2 regions of the Halalkalibacterium halodurans genome follow, and region 2 is predicted to be linked to the other one. Evidence: predicted binding sites of a transcription regulator. Region 2 holds the regulator's gene; the other holds the start of a gene.
What was found. The regulator CtsR, encoded in region 2, represses protease genes until heat stress. The targets are predictions, from matches to a motif close to ATGGTCAATAAAGGTCAAACA.
Positions count from the first base shown of each region.

Region 1: FED51_RS11215 (ATP-dependent Clp protease ATP-binding subunit) is a predicted target of CtsR. The motif match lies at 2,424-2,444, and genes of this name have one in related genera.

Region 1 is NZ_CP040441.1:2,320,312-2,324,744, reverse strand. Features, by position in the region: gene FED51_RS11220 (5'-3' exonuclease) at 1-27, opposite strand, end outside; gene FED51_RS11215 (ATP-dependent Clp protease ATP-binding subunit) at 221-2,356, opposite strand; gene FED51_RS11210 (acyl-CoA dehydrogenase family protein) at 2,585-3,736, shown strand; gene FED51_RS11205 (DMT family transporter) at 3,912-4,304, shown strand; gene FED51_RS11200 (MarR family winged helix-turn-helix transcriptional regulator) at 4,394-4,433, shown strand, end outside.
Region 2 is NZ_CP040441.1:136,455-140,887, reverse strand. Features, by position in the region: gene clpC (ATP-dependent protease ATP-binding subunit ClpC) at 1-372, opposite strand, end outside; gene FED51_RS00680 (protein-arginine kinase McsB) at 391-1,461, opposite strand; gene FED51_RS00675 (protein-arginine kinase activator protein McsA) at 1,464-1,997, opposite strand; gene FED51_RS00670 (CtsR family transcriptional regulator) at 2,023-2,493, opposite strand; gene FED51_RS00665 (ISL3-like element IS651 family transposase) at 3,297-4,433, opposite strand, start outside.

The DNA of each region.
Region 1 (4,433 bases), 2.1 Mb from region 2:
GATTAACAATAGAACAGGTGAGTGCACTTGAAAAACTCCTCTTTGTTAAAGTTCAAATCTTTTTTCTATTGTACCATGGATGGCGGGCATCTGTTTAATCAACTAAAGAAATCTGCGATTGTAAGAGCCTAGGGGCGACAGTAGGACCGTATAAGTTAAAACGAAAATTTTTTATGCCTTCTTAACACAAAAAGAAAGCCCGCGCTAAATGACGCGGGTTTTACGCGAAAGTGAACGATTGTTGAACGACATCATAATCGACATGAATGGCGTTGATGCTTTCTTCATCGATCAGCTTTTCGGTTATGCTGTCCTCGACATGGTCTTGAATTGCCCGGCGCAATGGTCTCGCGCCAAATGCACGGTCAGAGCCAATTTTAACGAGTTGTGCTTTTGCTTTCTCAGAGACAGTAAGGGATATATCTTGTTCAGCTAGACGGTCTCCTAAGTCTTGTAGCATCAAGTCAACAATTCGCATAAGATCTTCCTCTGTGAGATGGTTAAACTCAATAATCGCATCAAGACGGTTTAAGAATTCAGGTTTAAAGTATTGGTTGATTTGTTCAAGAATTCCGGCTTTATTTTGTGTTTCCACATTCTTCTCAAAGCCGACGGTTATTTTTTTGACACCAACACCTGCGTTGGACGTCATAATGATCACCGTATCTTTAAAGGAGACGGCTCGGCCTTGACTGTCAGTGAGACGTCCGTCCTCAAGGATTTGCAAGAACATATGCTGAACATCAGGGTGCGCTTTTTCAATTTCATCAAGCAAAATGATGCTGTAAGGCTTACGGCGAACTTGCTCTGTTAATTGGCCGCCTTCGTCATGTCCGACATAACCTGGAGGTGATCCAATTAGTTTAGAGACAGAGTGTTTTTCCATAAACTCACTCATATCGAGGCGGATCATCGCTTCTTTTGAGCCAAACAATTCTTGGGCTAGTGTTTTCGTCAGTTCCGTTTTACCAACACCTGTTGGTCCTACAAACATAAAGCTAATCGGGCGATTTTTCGGCTTCAATCCAGCACGGCTCCGTTTGATCGCTTTTGCTACTTTTTCAACCGCTTCTGCCTGACCAATCACTTGTCTAGCGAGACGGTTGTGCAAATCTTTCATTTTCGTTTGCTCTGCTTTTTGCAGCTTGCGAACAGGAATGCCTGTCCGTTTTTCAATGAGCCCTTGAATGTCTGCAACAGTAACTTCAGTTTTTTCCGCACGGTTTTCATTCATTTGCTTGTGTAACAAATTTTCCTCATCACGGAGTTTGGCTGCGCGTTCATAATCTTCTTGTGCCGTCGCCTGTTGTTTTTCTTTTGTGATTTCAGCAAGGCGTTCCTTTAGTTCATCAAGGGTCGTAGGACCAGATGTAAGAGTGAGCGCTGAGCCAATCTCATCCATTAAATCAATCGCTTTATCTGGCAAGAAACGATCTTGAATGTATCGATCGGATAAGCGAACGCACGCTTCAAGCACATCATCAGGGTAGCTTACGTGATGATAAGCTTCATAGATGGGTCGCACCCCTTTTAAAATCTCAATCGCTGCTTCAAGTGTCGGCTCCTTAACTGTGATTGGTTGAAAGCGACGTTCAAGGGCCGGATCTTTTTCAATTTTACGGTATTCGTTTAAAGTAGTTGCACCAATGATCTGCAATTGTCCTCTAGCAAGGGCGGGTTTCAGGATATTTCCGGCATCCATTGAGCCTTCAGACGTAGCACCTGCACCTACGACCATATGGATTTCATCGATAAAGAGGATGACGTCGTCCCGCGCTTCTAGTTCACGGACGAGTTGCTCCATCTTTTCTTCAAATTGGCCGCGATAGCTCGTTCCTGCCACGAGAGAGGATAGCTCAAGTTCGTACACTTCCTTGTTTTTCATTTTCGCCGGAACGTTGCCTTCGGCGATTCGTCGAGCAAAGCCTTCGACAATCGCCGTTTTCCCGACACCAGCTTCTCCAATCAGCACAGGGTTATTTTTCGTACGGCGGCATAAAATTTGGATCAGCCGTTCAACCTCTTGGTCACGTCCAATAACAGGGTCGATTTGTCCTGCTTTTGCTTCTGCCGTTACATTTCGACCATGCTGATCTAAAAAACCACCTCCGCTATGATTTGTTTTTGATTTCATTGCGATAGGGCTTACAGGTTGATCGCTTCCATTCATGGAAGAAGAAGTAGAACCGATCCATTGCTTAAACATGTCGTCAAATGAAGAAAAGTCGGAGAAACCAAATGGCTGCTCGATCTGTTGATAGCAGCTTGAACAAACATGAAGTTGTTGACTGGATTGATTAATCTTTACGTGCAAAGTGACAGTCGCTTCATTGGTTTGACATTGTTGACATTTCATCATACATACCTCCTCATTTATTTTTTTGACTTTGATTAACTTTGACCTTTTAAATATACGAAATTTGACTTTGACTATCTTTGACTATTAATTTAACGAAGGAATTCAAAGTTGTCAAGGATTTTTAAAAAGAAATTTTTGGAGATATTGTTAGAAAACCAATCAAAACATTCGATGGAAGTGACTAGATTTGCTACAGTAGAAGAAGGAACTGAAGGAGGAAAGACGATGGACCTTTTGACATGTGAGACGGAAGCGCAGCGACTTACGGTAACGAAAAAAGTGGCCTCAGCGTTTCAAGAGGGGGCGCGAATTCATGATCAGGAAAGCACGTTCCCGTTTGCTCATATTGAAGCGTTGAAAAAGATTGGCTATCCTAGCTTGGCGTTGCCGAGGACTTTCGGTGGCCTAGAAATAACACTGCTTGAAATGATGAAACATCAAGAAACGATTGCCCGTTTTGATGGTGCAACAGCTTTGTCGATTGGCTGGCACGTCGGTCAAATCTTTCAATGGAGGGCTACTGCACAGTGGAAAAAGCCGGAGTACCGCTTGATTTGTGAGCAAATCCCAAACAAGCAAATTCTATTGAATTCAGCGGCGACAGAAAAAGCGACAGGCAGTCCAGCCCGCGGCGGGAAGCCCACGACGACAGCGACAAAAAGTGGAGAAGAGTGGGTTATCCAAGGGAGAAAGACGTTTACGAGTATGGCACCAGCGTTGGATTACGCGTTGGTGACGGCCACCATTGCAGGTGAAAATGAAGTGGGGCAATTTTTAGTCCCGATGAACGCAAGAGGTGTCACGATTGATGAGACGTGGAACATGGTTGGCATGCGGGCTACATCAAGTCACGACCTTGTCCTTGATCATGTTCGTTTACCGTTAGAAGCGCTTATGGAACGAATAGAGCCTGGAATGAAAAAAGCAGCAGGTTGGCTTCTTCATATTCCGGCATGCTATCTTGGCATTAGTCAGGCGGCTTATGATGAGGCGATTCGCTTTGCGAAGCAGTATTCACCAAATACACTAGACGGAACGATTTCAACGTTACCCCATGTACAGCAAAAAATCGGAGAAATGGCGATGCTTCTTATGCAAAGTCGCACCATTCTTCATTCGGTTGCTAGACAGTGGGATGAAAGCTCTGACTTGGAGCGAGAGGAAATGAAAAGGGAGCTAGCGATGGCAAAAGTAACGGTTATCAATAACGGACTGAGTGTCGTGGATATAGCGATGCGTATTGTTGGTGCTCACAGTTTGCATATGGATCATGATTTGCAACGGTACTATCGTGATATGCGCGCTGGCTTGCACAATCCTCCGAGCGAGGATATGACGATCGCCATGTTAGCAAAGGAAGCCCTACGTGATGAGTAGAAGAGCTTACTTAAAAGCGGTCCCCTTCATAACTGGGGATCGCTTTTAAGTAGGGATGGGAAAACTGTAGGTGAATTCCCGATAGTTCCTATCAATGGAAGGGATGTCCGTGATTTCGTTATCTCCGTTGCATCGATTTTCCATTTCTAATGAACGTGTAAAACCTTAGTATTTGATGAAATACGGATTTTTGCCTTTTACGCTGTATACGATAATATATGGTAGTTTATGGATGTTGTTTTTTGCTCCAGGTCTTTGGATGAGCATACAAACAGCCGACATATCTCATACGATGGTTGTCGTATATCTGGGCTTATTTCCTACTGTCGTTCCCTACTTTGCCATTGCGTATGTAACGATGAAGGCGGGAGCATCTAAAGCAACGATTATTTTGTACATCACCCCTGTTCTCGCCATGGTTCTATCTTGGCTATGGCTACACGAAATTCCAGGATATGTTTCGGTCGTTGGTGGTATTTTAACATTAACGGGTGTGTTGTTTGCAACAAGCGACATGCATAAAGGTGACAGAAAAAAGCCATCGAAAAAAACGAGCGTAACACTGTAGTTTCTGAGTCTTAGGAAAGGGAGCAAAATAATTTACAGATGTTAAGTTTAATGCTAAACTGATGTGGAAAGAACGGAGGTGGCTAGTCGGTGAACGAACGAAGAAATGAACGTCTAGGCATTTTACTCT
Region 2 (4,433 bases):
TAATACCCGGGCAGCAACACCTTCGCCTTCACGAATTAAACCAAGTAAAATATGTTCAGTTCCAACATAGGAATGACCGAGCTTTCTCGCTTCATCCATAGATAGTTCAATGACTTTCTTGGCACGTGGCGTATAATGAATGGTTTTCGCACCATCCTGGCCTTTCCCAATTAGCGTCTCTACTTCTTTTTGTATTTTTTCCGGTCCAAGCCCTAACGCTTGTAGAGCTTTGGCGGCAATTCCTTCGCCTTCACGAATTAATCCAAGCAAAATATGTTCTGTGCCAATGTTGTTATGGCCTAGCCGAATGGCTTCTTCTTGCGCGAGTGCTAACACCTTTTGCGCACGTTCTGTAAAACGACCAAACATCATATCTATCCACCTCCGAAGTTAATTGGATTCGTCTTCTAGTTTGAGTCTTGCCCGAATCAATGCGGCCCGCCTTTCATCACGTTGATCTGCCGTAAGCACAGTGCCCGCATATTGCTGCAAAAACCCTGGTTGAGTTAAAATCATAAGTTCATTCAGGATGTTGCCGGAAACCCCTTTAAGTAAACCTAAATCAATTCCTAACCGAACATCGGAAAGCTTTTGCGTAGCTTCCTTTGATTCAATGATCCGGCTATGAGCCAAGATCCCATAGGAACGGTAGACTCGGTCTTCAAGCTGCAGTCTTGAGCTTTCAAGTAGCCGCTTCCGTGCCGCCCGCTCTTGTTGGATCAGCTGCATAACGACCCCTCGTAAATCCTCAACGATGTCTTCTTCTGATTTTCCTAACGTCATTTGGTTTGAAATTTGAAATAGGTTACCTAATGCTTCGCTACCTTCCCCGTAAATTCCTCTAACAACCAATCCCAGTTGATTAATTGCAGGTAAAATCCGATTAATTTGCTGGGTCATGACAAGGGCCGGTAAGTGCATCATGACGGAAGCCCGAAGTCCAGTTCCAACATTTGTTGGGCAGCTTGTAAGATAACCACGTTTTTCATCAAAGGCATAATCCACTTTCCCTTCGATCCAATCATCAATACCGCTTGCCAACACGAGAGCTTCGCTTAATTGAAATCCGGGAAATAGACATTGGATGCGTAAATGATCCTCTTCATTTATCATAATGCTGATGGACTCGTCTTCACTTAGCATCACCGCACCGTGCTTTGACTCTTCTGCTAGGTGAGGGCTAATTAAATGTTTTTCAACGAGCACCCTTTTTACATTGGGCTTCATATCATCCATGCATAAAAGCTCAAATCGGTTCGTATGATAAGAGCTTTCAGCTAAATGGTTTTTAACATGCTCTACAAGCTGCTTGGACTCTTCGATTGTGGCTAAGAGCGGAAAGCGGAATGACTGGAGATTCCGAGCTAAACGAATTCGACTGCTTAACACAATATCGGAATCGGGGCCATCTTTTTTCATCCACGGGCTAATGGCCTCACTTATAAAACGCTGTAAAGACATAACTACCCTTCCCCCCCACTGACTTTTCGTTCAAGTGAACGGATTTGATCGCGCACAAGGGCAGCTTCTTCAAACTCTTCTCGTTCAATGTGCTGTTTCAATGTTTCTTTTAGTGCACGAATTTGTCGTCTAATCTCTATTCCTCCACCGATTCGCTTCGGTACTTTTCCTCTATGAGCTACATTCCCGCTATGCACCCGCTTAAACACAGGGTCAAGCTTAGGGCTAAAGGTTTGATAGCAGGAAGCACAACCAAAGCGTCCTACTCTTGCAAATTGCTCGTACGTCATCCCACACTTTTCGCATGTAAGAGAACGTTTAATTGTTTGTTGTGCTTGTGGATCTTGCGGTTTAGGTTGTTCAAAGTCGAGTAGTCCAGATAGAAGCTGATGAATGGAAAAGCTATTGGAGCCCGGGAAATGCTCGCCTTTTTCCTTAGCGCATTGCTCACAAATGTGAAACTCTGTCTTTTCACCATTAATGATTTTGGTAAAATGAAGTGTGGCCGGGCGCTGTTGACATTCTTGACATTTCAATCAAACCACCCCTCTCATGTTGGTTTTATCGCTCATCTTTATATTTCAATGTTTCGATCATCGCTTTCAACAGATTGGCCCGTATTTCATCACGATGATTCACCGTCGTATGATAATGAGCCCGATCCATGACACTTAGCATCAGCCGTGTCTCTCGTTTGGAGATTACCCCTTCTTCAAACAGTCGGGAGATGATACCTTCTGCCCCTTGTTGACTAATACCCTTCCCTATTAACTGGGCTAATTGATCAAAGAGCGACAAGTTTTCATGGGGTTTTACTTTCATGATTCGGATGTATCCCCCTCCACCTCTTTTGCTCTCAACAAGATATCCTTTTTCAATGGTAAATCGGGTGCTGATTACATAATTTATTTGTGAAGGGACACATTGAAACTGTTCAGCTAGTTCACTTCGCTTAATTTCGATTAGCTCTTTTTCACTTTGCAATATAATGTTTTTTAAGTACTGCTCAATGATATCTGAGATATTCCTCATCCATAAAAGCCCCCCTTCTCCCCTTTCTTATGTTACGTTTTTCCAAATAATTTGTTCAATTGGATTGACTTTGACTATCTTTGACCTAATTTTATTATAATCCATATTGTCTCAGTGTCAATGAATTCACATCAGCTAGTATTGCCCTTTTTTTCACCGCTTCATTCTCCTAATGCAGAACAATCGTCATCTATGATTCGACTCCATTCGCTTATATTACAAGATTCCCTGAGTTTGTAGCTTCCTTTCTATCTAATGTATTGTTAACACTTCATTTCATCCATTTAGCGTAGCATTAAAAGGTCCCCTGTTGACGTTTGGGGGACTTTGCTTCCATTGGAGTTCTTAGTTTTAGTATGGTTGTTCACATACTAAAAAAGCATAACCCGACTGGATTGTGCTTTCTGCTTGGCAGCGTCCTTGGGCTCCCCCTTTCTCTCCTACGGGGGTCTTCTACCACACCGTTTCGCTCTGTCGTTTCTCACGATGTTTACGAAGAGAATGGGGTCGTCTCGCAGGGGGGACATGACGCTTTTCTTTGTCGCCTTTTTCATGGTGTGACCATCGGCTTTCCTTCGATGACTCTGCTCCTTCGGACCAACGCTCTTCAGCGCCTTTTCTACTTCAGATGACCGGCGCGCTTTTTTGTCAGCTACGCTCGTTCCCTCCTGTCACGTATGTTGGTATACGCTCAGTCCGTCTCTCCCTTGCTTCCGCAAATCTCTTGGTCCTCCTTGTAGAAACAATTTTACTTTTTGGGTTCTTAGTCAAATGTTGGGGTGGCATAGGAGGGCGAGCCCCTCTTATCCTACCCCGAATGTCTGATGTTTGAATTGATGATGCAAGAGAATACGGTTTCGCAAGCGATCATAACGCCGAAAACCAAAGGCATTTCTCTTAATCACCTTCGTTTGATTATTCAGTCCTTCAATAAAACCATTGTTTAAGCCAAACGCGAGGCTATTCAAGATCTCGGTCTGCCAGTTCTTCAGCGTCTGAATGGCTCGGTGGAACTCCTTTAACGGGCTCGCCTCCACTCTTCGGTAAAAGGCGTAGAGCCCTTGTTTCACCTCGCTCATTCGTCCTTCCCTTCCTTGCATCTTCGCTTCTTGATACCACTGACGAAAATGTTCTTTTAGCTCATACGCTTCCCTTAAATCAGGGGATAGCTCTAAGTACCGCTCCACCTTCTTCTTTTGCTTATCATCCAGTCCTTCTCTCTCTTTCTGAAACAGATGTTTGATCCGTTTACATCGTTTTCGATGATACGGATGGAACGCTTTTTGCACTCGGCGGCGAACCCCTTCCAGAGCCCAGTAGATGTAACGACAGAAATGGAACGGATCCCCAATGATGAGCGGGTGGCCTAAGGCCTTTTGAACAGCCGACTTGAAGGTATAACTAAGATCCATCACGACCGTTTTTACATGATGACCCTTCTCTTGAAGATATCGTTTAAGCGTATCGGCTTTACGATCCGGTAAGATATCCAGTGGCTTCCGTGTATCTGCATCCGCAATGATTACTTGATATTTCCCCGCATTCGTATCCCCTTTGTAATCATCAATCGCAATCCGAGGAGGAAGGTGATCCACCTTCTTCACGAGGGGGGCCGCCAATTGATCAAACCGGCGCATGGCAGTTGTCACGGACGTTTGGAATTGATTCGCTGTGTCCGTAAAGTTCTTCCCTTGAATGAGCCGTAAGCGAAACGCTTGATTCCATTCCACTGTCTGACGCTGATATCGCTCTACAAAAGAGGCTTTCTCCGCAAACCGCTTCCCGCATCTGCACGCGTACCGGCGCTTTCGATAGAATAGATACACCCACCGTTCAAAGAGCTTGAGATGTTGAACTTTTTGGATGCGGTAATCATGGATTCTCTCGGTTCTCTTCCCGCAGGATGGGCAACGATGAGGCGTTCGCGGCATTTCTACATG